2 regions of the Clostridium hominis genome follow, and region 1 is predicted to be linked to the other one. Evidence: a T-box and tRNA genes for the amino acid it is inferred to sense, from the RefSeq annotation. Region 1 holds a T-box; the other holds one or more tRNA genes.
What was found. The T-box of region 1 lies ahead of thrS (threonine--tRNA ligase). A T-box ahead of a tRNA ligase gene usually reads a tRNA of that ligase, here a tRNA-Thr.

Region 1 (11,446 bases):
ATTTTTTGTGGAAATAGGACATAGGTCATATTTTTTTGTCGAATTAATTATTATAATTAAGTCAACAAATGAATTTTAGGAGATGAGATTATGAAAAAGATAGTAACTTCTTTATTACTTATTATGACAACTCTTCTTTTCGCTGGATGTTCTAGTTCTTCAAGTAAAGGACAATCAGGAAATGAAGGAGCAAATGGAGATTATTCAAAATTAAATATAGCTTTAATTTCAGATACAATTGGTACAGAGCAATTTATCCTTCAAGCATACAATGCATTAAAAGATGCTGCAGATAAATATGGATTTAAATGGACATCTATTGAATGTACAGATACTGCTGCTTGGGAAGAAAATACAAGAGCTGCATCTAATGAAGGATATGACTTAATTATAGGTGTGGGCTGGCAAGCTGCTGACCCATTTAGTGAAGCTGCAGATGCATTCCCAAATACTAAATATGCTGTAATTGATACAACTGCTTCTAATGAAAAAGTTGCAAGCTTTGGATTCGATGAAGCACAAGGTGCATATGTTCAAGGAGCAATGGTAGGAACAGCTTTCCCTAATGAAAGTTTATATGGATATATTGCTTCATTCCAAACTCAAGCTACTTATAAGTATAGATATGGGTTCTCAGAGGGTGTAAAGTCTGTTAAACCAGATGCTAAATTTATGTACAACTACATAAACTCATACAATGATACAAACTTAGCTTATGAATATGCATTACAACAAAAAGCTGCTGGGGCTAACTTTATATTCGGAGGAGTATCTGCAAGTGCAAACTCTGGAATATATCAAGCAGCACAAGAATTAGCTAAAAAAGGTACACCAATATACACAACAGGTTTAAGTATTGACCAAACTACTGAAGAAAATCCATATATAATCGGTGGATTATTAAAAAACACAGGGGCAGTAGTTAATAATATAGTTGATAAGTTCTTAGCTGGAGAATTAGAAGGTGGAGCACAAGTTCTTGGATTAAAAGAAGGTGCATTCGGAGTTGTAGGTGTTACACCTGAAACTATGAACTATAGAAATACTGATATAATAACTGACGAGGTTATTGAAGCAGGAAAGAAAGCAGCAGACAAAATAATATCAGGGGAACTAGTAATTGAAGTTCCAGAAGAATCTGCAAATTAGTATATAGATAAATTTTAAGAGGGGCTGTAGCAAGATTTGCTTCAACCCTTCTTTTATGCTCAAAATTCACTTAGAAAAGGAGTAAGTTTAACATGCTTTTAGAAATGAAAAATATTGTTAAAACATATGGTAATGTAACCGCTAATAATAAGGTTAATATAAATCTTAATAAAGGGGAAATACTTGCTGTTGTTGGTGAAAATGGTGCTGGAAAGTCTACTATAATGAAAATACTTTATGGCTTAGAAAGACCAGATTCAGGAGAAATATTTATAAATGGTAAGAAGATGGACTTTCATAATCCATCAGATGCTATGGCTCAAGGTATCGGAATGGTTCAACAGCATTTTATGCTTTTTGAATCAATGACTGTAGCGGAAAATATAGTTTACAAGAATGAAGTGAAAAAAGGAATATTCTTCGACTACAAAAAGAATATAGAAGTTGTTGAAGAGCTTTCTAAAAAATATATGCTACATGTTGATCCAAAGGCTATCGTAGAAGAATGTCCAGTTGGACTTCAACAACGTGTAGAAATATTAAAAATACTTTATCAAAATGCTGATATTATTATCTTCGATGAGCCATCGGCAGTTCTTACACCTATAGAGGTTGATGAATTATTAAAGACTATGAAACAGTTAGCTAAGTTAGGTAAGAGCATAATAATCATAACTCATAAACTACATGAAGTAATGGAAGTTGCAGATAGAGTTGTAGTTATGAGGCTTGGAGAAGTTGTTGCTGAAAGATTAAAAAAAGATACAAGTGTTGAGGAATTATCTTATTTAATGGTTGGAAGACAAATTGCTAATAGAGTAATTCCTAAAAAAGAAACTGCTGAAAATCTTTTAGAAGTAAAAGACTTAGTTTTAAAAGGTGAACATAATAAAAATATTTTAAATAATGTTAATTTACATATTAAAAAAGGTGAAATAGTAGGTATTGCAGGAGTATCAGGCAATGGTCAATCTGAATTAATAAGGTGTATAACTGGATTAGAAAAGGTTGATGGAGGAGAAGTTATTCTAGATAAATCTGATATTACCAATAAAACTGTAATGAATATTAGAGAGGCTGGTATAGCTCATATTCCAGAAGATCGTTATATGTGGGGAAGTGCTCCAGAAGCCACTCTTGCAGAAAATGCATTAATGGGATTTGAGGATAAGGAAGGATTTTCTAAAAGAGGAATCTTAGATATTAAGAAAGTTGTATCTCATGCATCAGAATTAATAACTAAATTCTTAGTTAAAGCAGATTCACCATATCAAAAGATAAAGGAGCTTTCAGGTGGTAACGCTCAGAAGCTTATAGTTGCAAGAGAAATGGCTATGAATACACCACTCCTTATAGCATGTGAGCCTACAAGAGGGATAGATATTGGAGCAATGGAATTTATTCATGATCAACTTGTAGCTAAGAGAAATAGCGGAGATAGCGTATTATTAGTTTCTTCTGAACTAAGTGAAATTATGGATTTAAGTGACAGAATATATGTTATTTATGAAGGGGAAATAGTTGGAGAATTTATAAGAGGAAGTATTGATGAGAAGGAATTAGGTCTATTGATGGTAGGAGGTAAAGAAAATGAAAAGTAAGAGTACTATTGCAAAAAGTAAAATTGCTAGTTGGTATGCTCCTTTAAAGCATCCACTACAAGCTGTTGTAGTTGGATTGCTATTAGGTGGAGTTATTATAGCACTTTCTGGATTTAATCCTTTCGAAGCGATAATTGGGATGTTCAAAGGTGGATTTGGTTCAGCGTACTATTTAACAACTACATTAACTCGTGCGATTCCTATTATATTTGCTGGTCTTGCAGGTGCTTTAGCTTGGGGATCAGGATATTCAAGCTTAGGTGCTGCTGGGCAAATGGTTTTAGGAGCATTTACTTCATCAGTTGTAGCAGTAATTTGTCCAGGACCTCCAGTAGTTGTTGTAACAGCTGCGCTTATTAGTGGAGCATTAGTAGGAGTATTATATTCGCTTGTATCTGCATATGTAAGCGAAAGATTTAAGTTAGATTTACTTATCATAACTCTTATGATGAATTATGTTGCAGACTATATTGCATCTTATTTTACTACTTATGTTTTTAAAGATCCTCTAGCTGTTGACTCATCAGCTATCCAAACTCAAAAGCTAACAGATAATATTTTACCTAAGATGTTTGAAGGATATTCACTGCATTGGGGATTTATAATTGCTATTATATGTGTTTTAATAGTACTTTTCATAATGAAGAAGACAAGCTTTGGATATAAAGCTAAAATGGGTGGATTAAATCCTAACTTTGCTAATTATGGTGGAGTTAATAGTACTAAGATGATGTACTATGTATTAATGCTAAGTGGTGCTTTAGCAGGACTTGGTGGTGCTATAGAGGTTTTAGGTACAAGATACCGTTATGTAGATAGCATGATTACATCTCCAGGGTTCGCATGGAGTGGTATCATAGCATCATTAATGTCTAGCAATCACCCAGTCGGTATATTAGTTAGTGCTATTTTCTTAGCAGGTATTACTACAGGGGGAAGTACTATAGAGCGTAGTATGGGAGTTCCATCTGAAGTAACGACAATTATTCAAGGTATTATTACTTTATTAATAACTGCAAGATTCGTTGTAAAATGGTACAAGAAACAGCAAAATGCAGAAAATAAAGGAGGAGCTCAATAATGGAATTAAGTGTAGATTATTTAGCGGTAGTTGCTAATTCAACTCTTCGTATGATGACACCTATTTTATTAGTAACTTTAGCTGCAGCTATATGTTCTAAAGTAAAGATTTTTAATATAGCAATGGAAGGAACGATGCTAACAGGAGCATTTTTTAGCATTGTTGCTAATTACTATACTAATAATGTGATCTTATCTGTTTTAGCAGGTGCTATTAGTGGGATGATAGTTTCAGCTATAGTAGGTTTTTGTATAATTAAACTAAAGGCATCTCCAGTAGTAGTAGGTATGGCTACTAATACTATGATGGGGGGAGTTACAACTTACTTATTATATATAATCTTTAAAACAAAAGGGGTATTTACTGACCCAAGCTTAGTGAGTCTTCCTAAGATTGATTTACCGATTATAAAGGATATTCCTGTTATAGGAACTATTTTCTCAGGGTTAACTTTTGTTGACTATTTAGCATTTATTTTAGCTATAGCTATGTACATATTCTTATACAAAACGGTTTTAGGATATAGATTACGTGCTATAGGAATAAACAAAGAAGCTGCAAGAAGTCTTGGTACTCCAGTAGAGAAATATCAATTCCTTACAATAAGTTTATCAGGAATATTAAGTGGATTAGGTGGAGTTCTTCTTTCAATGGGAACTGTAACTCTATTTATGCAAAATATGACTTCGGGACGTGGATATATTGCTATGGCTGCAAATAACTTAGGAAAATCTCATCCATTAGGAGTTCTTTTCTCAAGTTTATTCTTTGGATTTTCACAAGCGGCTGGAAATGTACTTCAAAATACATCATTAAAAACTCAAATTACTGCCTCTATCCCTTATGTAGCAACTATAGTTGCACTTATATTATTTAGCATACAAACAAGAAGAAAAAAGAAAAATAAGTAGGTGAATAAGATGAGGTTTTTACATTTATCAGATATTCACTTCTTAAGGAATTATCCTAAGGCTGAATCTGGATATAATTCTATTTTTAATAATATAACAAGTCCTCTAACACAAATTAAAAGATGCATAGACAGAATTGACTTAAAAGAGATAGAGTTTATTATAATAACTGGTGATTTAGTTGAATCAGGTGACTTTGAAGATTATAAGGTATTAAGAGAAAATCTTAACGAAATTTTTGGAGATACTCCATATATAGTTACATTAGGTAATCATGATAATAAGGAAGCTTTTTATAAAGGTTGGTTTGATAAAGAAGCAAATGAAGAAGCATATAATCATGTTGAGGAAATTGCAGGAGTAAGAATTGTAAGTTTTGATAACTCTCAATATAAGAATAGTAATGGCATGATTTCAGAAAAACAAAAGAAATGGTTAAAAAAAGAGTTAAGTAAAGATACTAATAAAGATACAATCTTAATGCTTCATCATCATATTTTAAAAGAACAATTTGTTACACCTTCTGTAGAAGTAGATGAAGAGTTTGAAGAAATAATAAAAAGCAGCTCAGTAATTGGAGTATTTTCAGGACATACTCATCATCCTTATAATGGAGTATTTGCGGGTAAACCATATTTTACAGCAAGAAGTCTTTCTTTTATTGGAATAAATGAAGAAGATGGAACTGTAAGATTTGAAGAAGCTGCGGGTTTTAACTTGTGTACTTATACTGATGGTAATATATCTATAGATGCTATAGATGTTTTAGAAGAAAGAAAAATATTAGGTTATGTTAAGTTTTAATAGAGAAGTCGCATTAAAGGTGCGACTTCTTTTTTGTAGTATAGTGAAAAAGTTTGGGCTTTATATTTTTTAATAAGTTTTAGATGTTGAGAAAAATATAAAAAGTAGGTTGGAACAGATTTTAGTATTAGAATGTAAAATATTTAAAAAGATATATTTACAAAATATTGTAAGAGTGATAATATTAGTTTTAATATTTATAGACAAAGAAAGGGAAGAGTACTATAGAGTACAGTTTTAAGAGAGAGAATGTCACCGGCTGTAAGCATTCTTAAATATGACTATAAGAAAACTACCCTGGAGTTATGGTTTAGTAGCTTAATTTAAGTGAAATGCTATCGGTGAAAATCGTTAAACTTAAAGAGATGAATTGAATTGTATTAATTCAATTTGGGTGGAACCACGTATGTAAACATTCGTCCCAAGGTTAGGGATGGATGTTTTTTTATATTTAAAAATTAATAAAGAATAATTATTAATTATTCTATGTTAATTATCAATTAGCAGTATAACAAGGAGGTAGAAGTATGATTAACGTAAAATTAAATGATGGCTCAGTAAGAGAAATCGAAGAAGGTTCTAATATTTATGAACTTGCAAAATTACTAAGTAAAAATCTAGCTAAATCAGCAGTAGTAGGTGAAGTAAATGGAACGCTAGTTGATTTAAGTTATAAGTTAAAAAATAATGATGAGGTAAATATTTTAACATTTGAAGATGAGAAAGCTGTTGAAGTTATGAGACATTCTACTTCACATGTTATGGCTCAAGCTGTTAAGAGAGTATTTAAGGATGTAAAATTAGCAATAGGACCATCAATAGATAATGGATTTTATTATGATTTTGATATAGAAGAACCGTTAACAACAGAAGATTTAAACAAGATTGAAAAAGAAATTAATAATATTATTTCTGAAAATTTAAGTTTTGAAAGAATGGATATATCAAGAGAAGAAGCTTTAAAGCTTATGGAAGATAGAGGTGAAGGTTACAAAGTAGAACTTATAAATGATTTACCAGAGGGAGAAAAAATATCTTTATATAGACAAGGTGAATTTATTGACCTTTGTAGGGGTCCTCATATTTATTCAACTAAGTATATAAAAGCATTTAAATTAACTTCAGTAGCCGGTGCTTATTGGAGAGGAAATGAAAAAAATAAAATGCTTCAAAGGGTTTATGGGGTGGCCTTTGCAAGCAAAGATGAGCTAAAAACTTATCTTCATAATTTAGAGGAAGCAAAAAAGAGAGATCATAGAAAGTTAGGTAAAGATTTAAAACTATTTACTTTTGTAGAAGAGGGGCCAGGATTTCCAATTTTCTTACCTAAAGGGGTTGTTTTAAAAAATACTTTAATAAATTATTGGAGAGGTGTCCATCAAAAAGCTGGGTATGTAGAAATTGAAACTCCAATAATGTTAAACAAAAAGCTTTGGGAAACATCAGGACATTGGTATCACTATAAAGAAAATATGTATACTTCTATTATCGATGAAGAAGAATTTGCATTAAAGCCAATGAATTGTCCAGGTGGAATGCTTGTCTATAAATCAGAAGTTCATTCATATAGAGATTTTCCAATGAGATTAGGTGAACTAGGAAGAGTTCATAGACATGAACTTTCAGGTGCTTTACATGGACTTATGAGAGTTAGAGCTTTTACTCAAGATGATGCGCATATTTTTATGTTACCTGAACAAATTAAATTTGAGATAAAAGGTGTCGTAGAGCTTATTGATGAAGTATATTCAAAATTTGGATTTAAATATAATATTGAGCTTTCTACAAGGCCAGAAGACTCAATGGGAAGTGATGAAGACTGGAATATGGCTGAAGAGTCATTAAAAGGAGCTCTAGATGAATTAAATTTACCATATAAAATAAATGAAGGTGATGGAGCCTTTTATGGACCAAAGATAGATTTCCATCTTCAAGATAGCTTAGGTAGAACATGGCAATGTGGAACAATACAATTAGACTTCCAGTTGCCACAAAGATTTGAACTTGATTATATAGGTAGTGATGGAGAAAAGCATAGACCTATAGTTATCCATAGAGTTATATTTGGAAGTATAGAAAGGTTTATAGGAATATTAATTGAGCATTTTGCAGGTAAATTCCCAACATGGCTTGCTCCAGTGCAAGTTAAGATTTTGCCTATATCAGATAAGTTTAATGATTATGTAAATGAGGTAAAGAACAAATTATTAGATAATGATATAAGAGTTGAAGAGGATTTACGTGCTGAAAAAATAGGCTATAAGATAAGAGAAGCAAGAAATGAAAGAGTACCATATATAGTTATAGTTGGAGAAAAAGAAGTAGAAGATCAAAATATAGCTTTAAGAAGTAGAAAAAATGGAGATGAAGGCTCAGTAGAATTAGAAGATTTTATAAGAAGAATTAAAAGTGAAATAAAATTATATGATATGGATTAAAACTTTAAAAATTTTTATAATTAACCTGATTAATTATTATGTATAAGGATATCGATTAACTCATAAACTCAATAAGACAGTATAAAGTTGTTGTATTTGCATATATTGTAATTAAACTAGTAAATTTGATTCTAGGGAGGAGTTAGAATGAAGTTATTTATAGATACGGCCATAGTTGAAGAGATTAAAAAGGCTAATGATATGGGAGTTATATGTGGAGTAACTACAAATCCATCCTTAATTGCAAAATCAGGAAGAGATTTTAAAGAGGTTATTACAGAAATAACTAATATAGTTGATGGACCTATTAGTGCGGAGGTTATAAGTACTGAAGCAGAAGGAATGGTTAAAGAAGCAGATGAACTTGTAAAAATTCATAAAAATATAGTAATTAAGATTCCAATGACACAAGAGGGGTTAAAGGCTACAAAAATATTATCATCTAAAGGGATAAAAACAAATGTAACTCTTATTTTTTCTGCAGCACAAGCATTACTTGCGGCAAGGGCAGGAGCTACTTATGTGAGTCCTTTCCTAGGAAGATTAGATGATATTGGTATGGATGGAATGGATTTAATAAAAGAAATTGTTGAGATATTTGAGATACATGATATAAAAACAGAAATAATTGCGGCAAGTATAAGAAATCCAATTCATGTTACTAAAGCAGCAAGATGCGGAGCTCATATAGCAACAGTTCCTTATAAAGTAATAATTCAAATGACTAAGCATCCTCTAACAGATGCGGGAATAGAAAAATTTTTAAAAGATTGGGAAGATGTTCCTAAGAAATAATATAAGAATAAAAGAAGCTAGAAGATATATGAACTTTTGGCTTCTTTTATTTTACAATATAAAATCTAATATATAAGTGGATTTTTACACAAACTTGATAAAGAGGTAATTAAGGAGGTGTATTCTATGAAGCTTATTACTATAAAAAAATTAAAAAAATATTATGGAGATAGGTTATTGTTAGATATAGATAAGTTTGAATTGGCAGAAAAAGATAGAGTAGGAATTGTAGGAGAAAATGGAGTTGGTAAAACTACTTTAATAAAGATAATAATGGGGAAGGTTAAAGCTGATGAAGGAAGTATAAATTTAACTGATAGTTATTCGTATATAAGTCAGAATGAAGATGATTATGAAGATTGCGGAAATAGTAAAGTGAAGAGTATCTTTAAGGCTCCAGATAGATATGAAGATTATTTATCTGGTGGAGAAAAGGTTAAAATTAGAGTAGTAAATGCATTAAGTGAAAATAGGAGCCTTATAATAGCTGATGAGCCTACGTCAAATTTAGATAGAGAGAGCATTAATATACTTGAAGAAATGTTTAAGAAGTATAAAGGGGCAGTTTTATTAGTTTCTCATGATAGAGATTTCTTAGATAAAATTTGTAATAAAATAATAGAAATAAATGATGGAAAATTAACTTGCTTTAAAGGTGGGTACAGTGATTATTTAAATCAAAAAGAAGAAGATATTAAGGTTAAAAAGCGCGAGTATGAAAAGTATATTCATGAAAAGGCTAGATTAGAAAGTGTTATAACTGAAAAAGAGGTTTTAAGGGATAGAATACATAAGGCTCCAAAAGGTATGGGAAAATCTGAGGCGAAGACAATAAAAATGGGAGATCAAAGAGGGAAAAAGAATATAGAGAATAATATAAAGTCAGTAGAAAAGAGGATAGAACATTTAGAGGTTAAATCATCACCTAAGGAAAAAGAGAAGATAATCATTAATATAAATGAGGGAACAGAAGTATCAGCTAAAAATTTAATTGAAATTAAAGATTTTACATTGTCTGTAGGAGATAAAAATTTAGTTGGGGATATTAGTTTCAATATAAAGAACGGATATAAGGTTGCTATTATAGGTGAAAATGGATGTGGCAAAACAACTTTATTAAATAAGATTATTGCTAATGATGTAGAAGGAATTAATATATCTAAAAGCGTTAAGATTGGTTATTTCGATCAAAGCCAAAATATTTTAGAGTACAAAAAAACTATTTTAGAGAATATTAAAGAAGATTCTAAATGGGATGAAAGCTTTATAAGGATTAATTTAAGTGAGTTTGGATTTAAAAATAATTCTGTAAATAAAAAAATAGAAGAGTTATCAGGTGGCGAGAGAGTAAAAGTAGCTATATGTAAGATAATACTTTCTAATAATAATTTATTAATATTAGATGAACCTACAAATTATTTAGATATTAAAACTATGGAAGCTCTTGAAGATGCGTTGATTAATACCAATAAAACCGTAATAGTGGTTTCTCATGATATACGATTTTTATCAAATGTATGTAATTACATAATTGAAATTAAGGATAATAAAATAACTGAATTTGAAGGTAAGTATGCTGATTATATGGAAAGCTTAAATAAAAATATAAGTACTGTTGATAAGAAGCATAAGGATGATGAGTTATTACTCCTTGAAAATAGATTATCAGAAGTAATTACGCTTTTATCAATAGAAAGCAATGATGATAACAAGAAGAAATTAGATGAGGAATACTTTGAATTAATGGATAAAATAAAAAAAATAAAAGCTGAATTAGAGTAATTAGAGAGCCACCTACGTAAAAGTGTAGGTGGCAAGTAAGTATTTATTTTGCTTTATTCATAATATCTATAAATTCATATGCAGAATCTATTAAGTATCTACCTTTATAATAATCTAATTTTATATCTTCAAAATTAGATACCTCATGAACTACATTAGGTCTTTCTTCGAAGATACCTAATATATTAAATTCCTTATCTAACACTAGTATTAAAGGAAACTTCATATTCTCTACTCCTAAAATAGGAAATACAAATTTTTTACCTCTTCCCATAGAAATTATGGACATATCAAAATTATTATTAAGTTCTGTAAATTTCTTTAATACTGTAGAGTTTAATTGAAAGTCAGGACACCAAATCTCGCCAGCAACTAGAAAGTTAATTTCTTTGTCATAATTAACTAAAGTATTAATCATATCTTCAGGAAAGTTAATTCTAGAATAATTTTTAGGAATTCTAGCTCGTTCACTTTTAGTTCCTTGACCAATTGCTGTTTCAAAAGTAGTACCAACTTCATATAATTCTTTAATATTCATTTCAACCATAGTAAAACCTCTCAAATTTTATTTTTTAATAAAATAACCTACTCACATATGTTAGTAGGTGTACATTTATAATTTAACTTTAAGATTCCAAATTTCAATTTGGAATCTTAATCATGTTTTTCTAACCAAATCGAAGATTTTGAGACTTATAGTATTTCTAATATTTCAACTGAATAATTTTCAGCAGGAGCATTAACTTCTACGATATCTCCAACTTTTTTACCTGCTAATGCTTTTCCTAAGTCAGATTCAATACTTATAAGCATATCTTCTGGATTGGCATCAAGAGTAGTAGTAAGAGTTATTGTATCTTCGTCGTCAAATTCAACAAATCTGAT
Region 2 (11,446 bases), on a different contig from region 1:
CTTTTATTTTAAAAGCACCTTTAATATTTTTATATCTTTCTTCTTTTGATAGACTTTTTTGTTCTCTAGTATCTTTAATTTTAATAAGCGAATCATTAACTGGAATATCTAATGATTTACTTAGATTTTTGGCAATTACTTCACATTGATTAAACCCCCTCTGTTTAACAGAGGATTTACTCATAGGAACATAGCATATTTCATCAAATTCTATATTATTTTCATATATTAAATTTAATAACAATTCAGAAATAACATTTCCAGCAGTAAAGTTTTTATCATATTTAAATGCTAATATTAACTCTTTTAATATGCCTCCATAATATCCATATGATAATATATCATCCTGATTTTCTACTCTCTTAATTTTACTTTTACAATATGGGCATATTCCTATAAAATCTTCAGAATTACAAATTATGCATCTATTGGATGGTGGATAAATAATATCAAGAATAGTTGATACAATGTTCCTTATTTCTTTAATAATTTTCTTTCCCATAAGCTTTGATTAAATCCTCTTGTTATATTTTTAGATTTATCCATATCATCTGATATCTCTTTCGATACCAAGAGTATCTCAGGTAAAAACTCATTACTAACTCTAAGAGCGCCACATAGATAAATTATCTCTTTATAGCTGAAAGATTCATTATCCGAAAATAACATAACTATATTTAAATCATCTATAAAATTAATATAATTACCTATACTATTAGTAACTATAAAAACAGAGTCATTATACCCTTCTAATATATCTTCCACAAATCCAAAGTTCTGTTCTTTTGCGTATTTAACCACCCTTATATCATCATTCTTTAAAGTGTTATAATAATTATTGTAAATCTTATTTAACATATATTCAGATGGAACAATAATTAAAGCTCTTTTTTTATTCTTCTTAAACCATTTAAGATATTCATATAAAGCTAGTGGTATATCATTTTCTAATCTTATTCTAGTTAAAACAAACCTTGGCTCTACGATTGGCACATTATCAACTAAATAAACTAATTCCATTTTACTCCCTATTGGAAACACATACTCTGAAGAATATATAATTATCTTACTAGATCTCCAATAAACATCTTCTACAGCTTCTCTAAGTCTATTTTTCGATATAGATGAAAATATACTTATATCATCAAATATAACAAGGTCGAAATCATCATATACTTCTTCTAATAAATCTATAGTTATAAACTTTATATCGTCTCCTATATGATTCTTCTTCTGTTCATCTATTAAAATATTATAGTATTCTCTCTTTCTCTTTTTTATTTGCTCCTTATCGGTACAACCCCATACATATAATATCTTACCATTATTATATAAAACTCTATTTATTAAATTTGAAAATACAATAGATGTATTAAAAGGTCTAGTTTTAACAGTAAGTACTTTAGTTTTCTTATCATACCAATTATTTATTTTCTTAAATGCACTGTTAAGCTCTTTATAATTCATCTTTATAACCTCTCTAAATTCTAATCCCTAACTATCTTTTCATCTGCTGTAATATCTATAATTCTTTCCTTTAATGAAGAATATCTTTCTACATTATTAGTGTTAGTTACCATATATTTAAGAGCCTTTTGACTTCCAACAACTACTACTAATTCTTTGGCTCTTGTTATCCCAGTATATAGTATATTCCTATTCATCAAAAATGCTGACCCCATAAAAACTGGAGTTATTACAACTTTAAATTCACTTCCTTGACTTTTATGTACAGTTATTGCATATGCAAGCTCTAATTCATCTAAAAATGCAAATTCATAAACAACTCTTCGCTCATCATCAAATATTACTGTTAAAGTACTCTTATCTTCGTTTATAGACTCAATAAAGCCCATGTCACCGTTAAATACTCCAACACCTTCTTCATCACCAATACCACTAATTCTAGTCCATTTAAGAGAGTAGTTATTTTTTATTTGCATAACTTTATCTCCCTCTCTAAAAATCATTTCCCTAACATTCTTTTCTTTCTTATGATTTGATGGAGGATTAAGTATTTTTTGAAGCTCATTATTTAAATTCTCTACTCCTAATACACCTTTTCTTGTTGGCGATAAAATTTGTATATCCTTTACCTTATTCCATTTAGAATTAAAATTAGGTAATCTCCTATTTATTAAATCAATTATGGTTTTTAAAATATCATCTATATTTTCTCTTGAGTCAAAGAAAAAATCACCATCTTTTTTATTTAGGTATGGTAATTCACCACTATTAATTTTATGAGCATTAACAATGATCATACTTTCCTTACCCTGTCTAAATATTTCATTTAGTCTTACTACATTTATAAAATTACTATTTATCAAATCTCTCAAAACATTACCCGGACCTACTGAAGGTAGCTGGTCAACATCTCCAACTATTATCACTCTAGTTCCTAATCTAATAGCCTTTAAAAGACTATTCATAAGCATGATATCTATCATAGATGCCTCATCTATGATAATTACATCACCTTCTAAAGGTTCTCCTTCTCCCTTACCAAAAAATGAGTTTTCATCATCACTTACGCCCATTTCTAAAAGTCTATGAATAGTTTTTGCTTCTCTACCAGTAGATTCACTCATTCTCTTTGCTGCTCTTCCAGTTGGAGCTGCTAAAAGAACCTTCATGCCACTGTTTTCATATATCTCAATTATACACTTTATAATTGTTGTTTTCCCTGTTCCTGGTCCACCAGTTATTATTTCTATACCATTATTAAATGCACCTATAATAGCTTCTTTTTGAGCTTGCGCAAATTTTATATTATATCTTTTTTCAAAAGATTCTATTTCAAACAAAACATCAGTATTAATAGTCTGGAAGTTCTCTATGCTTAAAGTTATTATCTTATTAGTTACTCCTAACTCACAGTAATAATAAGGTAGAGTATACACTGCATCTATTTCCTTAATCTTTTCTACCTTTAACTTTCCTTCTAATACACTATTGTATATATTTTCTACTACAAGTTCTTCCTCAACCATAAGAACCTTCTTACATTCATCTATAAGCATATCCTGTGGCATATATGTATTTCCTAATGCTGAGAAATTATTAAGAACATATCTAATTCCGCTTTGTATTCTAAAAGGTGATATTATTTCAATCCCTAAACTTCTAGCAATTCTGTCTGCTGTTAAAAAACCTATTCCTGATATTTCATCATTTAATATGTATGGATTCTTTGAAACTATATCTATTGAATCTGGTCCAAACTTTTTATAAATTTTTAGACATTGATTTATAGTCATCCCATGTTTTTGGAAAAACATTATTATATCTTTTAAATCTTTACTCTCTAAGTAAGAATCATATATTATACTAAATTTCTTTTCACCTATACCATCAACTTCTTTTAATCTCTCAATATTGTTATCCAGAATCTCTAAAGTCTTATCCCCAAACTTATTTACTATTTTCTTTGCAGTTACCGGTCCAATACCATGAATTATACCAGTTGATAAATACCTTTCAATCTCTTTTGCCGATGACGGTAATAACTCATGATACTCCTCTACATTAAATTGTCGACCAAACTGCTTATGATTAATCCATGACCCCTTAAAATTTATCTGCTGTCCCTCTTTAATAAGAGGCATTATTCCAACAACAGTAATTAATTCTTTATTGGCTGTTACCTTACTTACTATATATCCCGTATCTTCACTTTTAAATATAATAGCCTCAACTAATCCTTCTAGCACTTCCATTTTATTGTTCACACCTTTAAATCTTATCTTCTATATTATATAATTATATCATATTATATAAATTTAACTCATATTGCTTTAAATTTGAGTTATGTAGGAGGTATTTTTATGTTAATTAAAAATTGTAAATTAATTTACCTAGACAAAATAGAAGAAGGTTCTGTTTTGATAGAAGATGGTAAAATTAAAGAAATAAATCCTAGTTCTATAGCTAATGATAACGTTATAGATGGTAAAGGATTATATTTAAGCCCTGGATTCATAGATGTTCATATACATGGAGCTGGTGGTGTTGATACTATGGATGGAACATACGATGTTATAAATACAATAGCTAAAACTATTGCTAAACATGGTACTACTTCATTTACTCCAACTACTATGACTGTAGATAAAAAAGACATAAGAAAGGCTATGTCTGCAATTAAAGAAGCTAAAATAAAAGGTACAGATGGAGCTAACGTTTTAGGAGCCCACCTAGAAGGTCCATTTATAAGCCCTAAAGCAATAGGTGCTCAAAACCCAAACTACTTAATAGATCCAACAATTGAAAACTTTAACGAAATGGTTGGTGAAGACGAAGATGCAGTAGTTTCTATAACAATGGCACCAGAAGTAGAAGGAGCTAAAGAACTAGCTACCTATCTTTCTGATAAAGGTATAGTTTGCTCAATGGGACATACTAAAGCTAATTATGAAGAAGCTATGGACGGTATAAAGTGTGGATTCTGCCACTCAACTCACCTTTTCAATGCTATGACTCCATTTACTCATAGAGAACCTGGTGTTGTAGGGGCAATATTTGATTCAGAAATAACTACTGAAACTATATCTGATGGTATTCATATTTCTTATCCATCATTAAGAACTGCTTATAAGCAAAAAGGAACTGATAAGGTACTTTTAGTTACTGATGCAATGATGGCATGCGGAATGCAAGATGGCATGTATTCTTTAGGTGGTCAAGATGTAGAAGTTAAAAATGGTGCTGCTAGATTATTAAGTGGTTCACTTGCTGGATCAGTTCTTACTTTGGATAAAGCTATTAGAAATGTTTATAACAACTCTAATTACCCACTTAACGAAATAGTTAAAATGGCTTCATATAACGGAGCTAAACATTGCAAAGTAGAAGATAGAAAAGGCTTAATAAAAGAAGGCTTTGATGCTGACCTAGTTATTTTTGATGAAGATATAAACGTAAAAATGACTATTGTTAACGGAAACGTGGTATATAACACACTTTAATAAAAAGGAACTCACAGCAATTCCTGTGAGTTCCTTTTTTTATTATAAGTATTTCTTTATATCTTCAACTTTATTTAATCTTTCCCATGGAAGATCTAAGTCATTTCTACCGAAGTGCCCATAAGCTGCTGTTTGCTTGTAAATAGGATTTCTTAACTCTAAATCTCTTATTATTGCACCTGGCCTTAAATCAAATGATTTTTCTACTATTTTCACTATTTCTTCTTCTGAAAGTTTTCCTGTTCCAAAAGTTTCAACTTCAATTGATACTGGTTTAGCAACTCCAATAGCATAAGCTAATTGAATTTCTAATTTATCTGCAACTCCAGCTGCTACTAAGTTTTTAGCTACCCATCTAGCTGCATATGCTGCTGATCTATCAACCTTTGTTGGATCTTTTCCTGAGAAAGCTCCTCCTCCATGTCTACCGTATCCACCGTAAGTATCAACTATTATTTTTCTACCAGTTAATCCACTATCCCCTTGTGGGCCACCAACAACAAATCTTCCTGTTGGATTTATATAATACTTAGTATTTTCGTCTAAAAGCTCTGCAGGAACTACTGCTTTAATTACGTGTTCCATTAAGTCTTCCCTTATTTGTTCTTGGCTAACTTCTGGTCCATGTTGAGTTGATATTACTATTGTATCTATTCTTATAACTTTGTTATCATCATATTCTACTGTTACTTGAGTTTTTCCATCTGGTCTCAAATATGGTAATGTGCCATTTTTTCTTACTTCACTAAGTCTTCTAGATAATCTATGAGCCATTGCTATTGGTAATGGCATAAACTCTTGTGTTTCATTTGTTGCAAAACCAAACATCATTCCTTGGTCTCCTGCACCAACTGCTTCAACTGCATCTTTATCACCAGCTTTTGATTCTAATGCTTCATCAACTCCCATAGCTATATCTGATGATTGCTCATCGATAGATGTTAATACAGCACATGTATCACAGTCGAACCCAAATTTAGCTCTATCATAACCTATTTCTCTTATAGTTTCTCTAACCACCTTAGGGATATCCACATAACATGATGTTGATATTTCTCCCATTACCATAACCATTCCTGTAGTTACAGCTGTTTCACAAGCTACTCTAGCCATAGGATCCTTAGCTAGTATACTATCTAATATTCCATCTGATATTTGGTCACAGATTTTATCTGGATGACCTTCTGTTACTGATTCTGATGTAAATAATCTTCTCATTATATATCTCCTCTCTTAATTAAGATGATATTAATTCTAAAGATAAAAAAGTCTCTTCTTAAGATAAAGAAGAGACGTAATATTCAACCATGTCTTTCTTATCTTGCAAAATTAATTGCAGGAATTGGCACCACGTATACAATTAATAATTAAAAGTTAAAAATTAATAATTAAGTTAATTTAATTATTATTTATTAACTATCAACTGCTAATTGGTAACAGGTTGCCGGGTTTCACAGGGCCCTCTCCCTCTACCTCTCTTGATAAGAACTAATATCAAATTTTATTTACTTTTTATTTACTGTAATATATATTAACAATTATTAAAACTAATGTCAATAAATTTAAATTCTAATATATTCTCAACTTTTTATAATACATATTACTTATTTTAAGTCAAAATAAAAAAGCATAGATAAACTATGCTTTTAATGGTGGGGGAGGACGGATTCGAACCATCGAAACGAAACGTAACAGATTTACAGTCTGCCCCCTTTGGCCACTCGGGAACTCCCCCATTTTAATGGAGCTGGTGATCGGAGTCGAACCAACAACCTGCTGATTACAAGTCAGCTGCTCTGCCATTGAGCCACACCAGCGTATTTGGTGGAAACAACAGGGATCGAACCTGTGACCCTCTGCTTGTAAGGCAGATGCTCTCCCAGCTGAGCTATGCTTCCACGTTATTATTTATTTTTCAAAAAATTAAATGGTGGGGGAGGACGGATTCGAACCATCGAAACGAAACGTAACAGATTTACAGTCTGCCCCCTTTGGCCACTCGGGAACTCCCCCATTTAATGGAGCTGGTGATCGGAGTCGAACCAACAACCTGCTGATTACAAGTCAGCTGCTCTGCCATTGAGCCACACCAGCATATTTAATTAAGTTATTAATGGTGGGGGAGGACGGATTCGAACCATCGAAACGAAACGTAACAGATTTACAGTCTGCCCCCTTTGGCCACTCGGGAACTCCCCCATATCGTATTAATAACTTTCATCATTTCGTGCATCACTGCCGAACTGACAATGACTAGTATATATTCATAGCAACAATATTTCAAGCCTCATAATAGCTCATTTTCCGATTTTATTTTTAATTTGCTCTATTTTCCTTCATTTTACTTAATATTAAGCACTTATATAACTTTAATAGCCATTATAACTACACTAAGTCAATATATTGATTTAATATACCTACAAGCCTATCATAATCCTCTTCTACCAAGCGTTTTTTAATATATTCCATAGCTTCCTTCTTTGAATCTATGCTACCATTATTCAAAATAGAATTAACTTTAGCACAATCAACAACTGAAAGTTTATCTAATATTCCTTCAACTACATTTCTCTCATCTAAAGTTAAACTGTTAATTATATTATCTAAATTTAAAGTTAAAACATCAGAACTATTTCCCTGTAATATTTGCTTATCTGTTGATAAAGAAGTTTCTTCCACATCCCCTTCTGTAATCTCAGTTGTCTCATCTTCCAAACTACTTATATCTTTATTTTTAATATTTGGTTCATATAAAACTACTATAAATATAGTTACTACTATAACTAAAAGTGACATAGTTCTCATTATTATCTTCCATTTCATTTAATATCACCACCTTATTAAAAATATTTTCCATTTTTTCTTTTTTTATACTTATTATATTCTTAGTTTTTCTCTCATATATATTATTATTGAGGGGTGGTGGGTATATTTGAAAAGAAAAGTTAACTATAAATCTAACTTATCTTATTATGAAATTGCAGAATTTATAAGAAAATATGTAACATCTGAAACTATTATAGTTTGCATTGGCACAGATAAATGTATTGGTGATTGTTTAGGTCCTTTAGTAGGTACTTTTTTAGAAGAGTCATCCTTCCCTGTTCCTGTATATGGAACACTAGAATCACCTATCCATGCCTTAAACATAGATAAAAAAATTGATGAAATAAAAAAACTTCATCCACAAGCTACGATTATCGGAATTGACGCTTGTTTAGGAGATACTAATTCTATTGGCGAAATACATGTAAGAGATTATCCTATTCATCCCGGTAAAGGTGTAGGAAAGTCATTGCCTGAAGTAGGTGTATCCTCAATAATAGGAATAGTTGACTCTAGTGACAATGCTGAATTCTTTACCTCTAGAGGTATTAGACTTAGTTTAGTATTCGAAATGGCACGAGTTATTTGTCATGGACTAAACCATGCATATTACCTTAATTCTTCATATAATAAATAGCACTATAAGAAATAACTTATAGTGCCATTTATATATTTATAATTAATCTATTAGACTTATCTCTTTTCCAAAAATATCTGAATCTATTTTATCTATAAAGTTTAAAACTTGACCTGTCCCTTCTGCAACAGCTTCAACAGAATTATGAGCTATTTCAACTGTAACTCCAGTGTTTTCTTCTATAAGCTTATTAAGTCCATCTAATAAAGCTCCTCCACCAGTCATCAATATTCCTTTTTCTATTATATCCGCAGCTAATTCAGGTGGTGTCTTCTCTAGTATACTCTTAACTCCATCAACTATTACAGATACAGGCTCTGACAAAGCTTCTCTTACTTCTTCAGTACTTATTTCAACTTCATCTGGTAAACCTGTTATTAAATTTCTACCTTTCATAGTAGTAAATAAATTTCTTGAATCTTTAAACGCAGATCCTACTTTTATCTTAACATCTTCTGCAGTTTTCTCACCAATCATTATTTTATGTTTATTTCTAACATACTTTATTATTGCTTCATCAAATTTATCTCCAGCGATTTTGATTGATTTCCTAACAACTACTCCTCCTAATGATATAACAGCTATATCAGTAGTTCCTCCACCAATATCTACTATCATTGTTCCATTAGGCTTGGTTATATCTAATCCAGCACCTATTGCAGCTGCTAGTGGTTCTTCGATTATATGAACTTTTTTAGCCCCTGAATTTCTAGCAGCATCCATTACGGCTCTTTTTTCTACTTCAGTAGCTTGAGATGGAACACAAACCATTACTCTTGGAGCTACTATTCTTCCCTTACCACAAGCCTTTTTAATAAATTCCTTTAACATTCTTTCAGTAACATCGTAATCAGAAATAACTCCATCTCTTAGCGGACGTACTGCAACTATATTTCCTGGAGTTCTTCCGATCATCTTTCTTGCTTCTTCACCTACTGCTAGTACCTTATTATTATTTTTATTTATGGCTACTACTGACGGTTCTTTTAATAATATACCTTTACCTTTTACATAAACAAGCACTGTAGCAGTCCCTAAGTCTATTCCAAGGTCGTTCCCACTTCTCCAAAACCACATTTTCTTCACTCCTACTAGATATATAATAATTCAAGATAATTCTTTTTTAGACAAATTATTCTTTAAAAATATTATATATGTAAAGGTATTATCATTCAATAGCTTTGTATTTTAATTTAGTAGCTTTTCCACCTCTAATATGTCTTTCTGCCTTATTTAATTCAAGTATATTTTGTGTCTGCTCTGCAATACTGGGATTAATTTTAGGCAATCTTTCTGTCATATCCTTATGAATAGTACTTTTACTTACTCCAAATACCTTAGCAGTTTTTCTTATAGTAGCTTTTGAATCAATAATATATTGAGCAACTTCTAGTACTCTTTCTTCAATGTAGTCTTTCAAAATGTAACCTCCTCAAAAAATAGATTTAATTAAAATATAATTCTTATTAGTAATCAGCCATTTGAAATTCAAATGGCTGATTTATTTTTCTTAGAAACTAAAGTAATCTGATGGATTTACTTGGTTTCCTTCAGAATCTTCAACTTGTAGATTTAATACATCTCCACATACTTCTGAAGTAAATATCATTGAACTATTTCCAACGATTCCAATTTGATCGCCTGCTGAAACTGTATCTCCAACAGCAACTGAAACTTCTCCATCTAAATTTGCATACTTAGTCTTTAATCCATTTGTGTGTTCTATAACTATAAAGTTTCCATCTTCTGTGCTCTTTGATACCTCAATTACCTTACCTTCTGCTGCAGCATTAACAGCTGTTCCTACAGAAGCACTTAAATCAATACCTCTTCTAGTTCTATCTACTGTTCCACTTTCACTATTTTGTAACCTAACCATTTCCTTATACTCTCTAGAAATCATACCTTCTAAAGGTAATTGGAAAACTACTTCTGTTACTGTATTAGAAACAGGAACATCTTCTGTGTTATCAGCTACTTCTGTATAGTCATCTACTTCTTCGTTGTTAGCAACTTCATCTAATTCATTTGATCCCTCTGCCACATTGTCACCATTTTCAACTCTATCTGCATTTGGCATTTCATTTCTTGAAGTTTCTGCAGAATCATTTGTTGAATCCTCAACATTTAGAGTAAATTCATTATTATGATCATTACTTTGCTTCAACTCATTATTTTTCTTAATAGTAAAGGCTGCTACAACTGCAACTATACATAAGCAAATTAGTAGAATAAAGTAAAAGCCCTCCCTTCTAAAAAAGTCTTTAACCTTATCTTTGTTGTTTAAATTCATATCAACACCTCCTTTTTGTAGTCTTGCCCCCCCTACAAATTTAATTCAATTTATACTCAATTTCCGTACTACAAATTTCATCAAAAAAAAACAAAAAGACTCTTGTTTTTCAACAAAAGTCTTTAAAAATACTCTATTTATTTATTCTCCAAATTTTAAATTTGTAATTTCAACTCCAGTATAGTAATGTTTAAGAATTTCTTCATAGCTCTTTCCTTCTTTACCCATTACATTAGCACCCCATTGACTCATTCCAACTCCATGCCCATACCCTTTACATTTAAATATTATATTTCCATCATTTATTTCATAAGTAAAATTACTTGAATTTAATCCATATAAAAATCTAAAATCCTGCCCCCTAATTGTTTCACCCGCGACTTGAATCTCTTTTACCCCACCTGCTTCACTTTTAGATGTAATGTTTATGCTACTTTCAATATTATCCTCATTTAATGACGAGTTTGGATACTTCTCTTCAAATTTATTAATAAACTCACTGATTGTCATAGGTACTTCACTCTCAAATTTAGGTGATATTTCTTCTCCAGAGCTCTCTACTGACCTTAAATACGGTATATCTGACCAATATAAATCAACTGAGTTTTCAGTTTTTCCTGAACTAGTTGAGAAAAACTGAGGATAAAGAACTAATTCATTTTGATAACTTAATACTTGACCTTTGGTTGATTCAACAGCCTCACTTATCTTATTCCAATTTTC

Region 2: it has a tRNA-Thr gene. The T-box ahead of thrS (threonine--tRNA ligase) is inferred to sense a tRNA for this amino acid. The anticodon was not compared.

What each region holds. Positions count from the first base shown of each region.
Region 1 covers NZ_JACOOO010000004.1:188,292-199,737, reverse strand. Annotated here, with positions in the region: gene H8S20_RS02745 (BMP family lipoprotein) at 91-1,149, shown strand; gene H8S20_RS02740 (ABC transporter ATP-binding protein) at 1,254-2,750, shown strand; gene H8S20_RS02735 (ABC transporter permease) at 2,740-3,831, shown strand; gene H8S20_RS02730 (ABC transporter permease) at 3,831-4,742, shown strand; gene H8S20_RS02725 (metallophosphoesterase family protein) at 4,752-5,546, shown strand; T-box leader at 5,744-5,973, shown strand; gene thrS (threonine--tRNA ligase) at 6,074-7,984, shown strand; gene fsa (fructose-6-phosphate aldolase) at 8,132-8,779, shown strand; gene cplR (ABC-F type ribosomal protection protein CplR) at 8,906-10,561, shown strand; gene H8S20_RS02705 (thioredoxin family protein) at 10,605-11,108, opposite strand; gene H8S20_RS02700 (GreA/GreB family elongation factor) at 11,255-11,446, opposite strand, start outside.
Region 2 covers NZ_JACOOO010000035.1:28,239-39,684, forward strand. Annotated here, with positions in the region: gene H8S20_RS14850 (ComF family protein) at 1-502, opposite strand, end outside; gene H8S20_RS14855 (hypothetical protein) at 475-1,467, opposite strand; gene recD2 (SF1B family DNA helicase RecD2) at 1,488-3,719, opposite strand; gene nagA (N-acetylglucosamine-6-phosphate deacetylase) at 3,828-4,967, shown strand; gene metK (methionine adenosyltransferase) at 5,010-6,185, opposite strand; SAM riboswitch class I at 6,281-6,455, opposite strand; tRNA gene H8S20_RS14875 (tRNA-Tyr) at 6,618-6,702, opposite strand; tRNA gene H8S20_RS14880 (tRNA-Thr) at 6,710-6,784, opposite strand; tRNA gene H8S20_RS14885 (tRNA-Val) at 6,790-6,865, opposite strand; tRNA gene H8S20_RS14890 (tRNA-Tyr) at 6,896-6,980, opposite strand; tRNA gene H8S20_RS14895 (tRNA-Thr) at 6,987-7,061, opposite strand; tRNA gene H8S20_RS14900 (tRNA-Tyr) at 7,082-7,166, opposite strand; gene H8S20_RS14905 (hypothetical protein) at 7,353-7,790, opposite strand; gene yyaC (spore protease YyaC) at 7,900-8,430, shown strand; gene H8S20_RS14915 (rod shape-determining protein) at 8,473-9,507, opposite strand; gene spoIIID (sporulation transcriptional regulator SpoIIID) at 9,599-9,850, opposite strand; gene H8S20_RS14925 (M23 family metallopeptidase) at 9,941-10,723, opposite strand; gene spoIID (stage II sporulation protein D) at 10,865-11,446, opposite strand, start outside.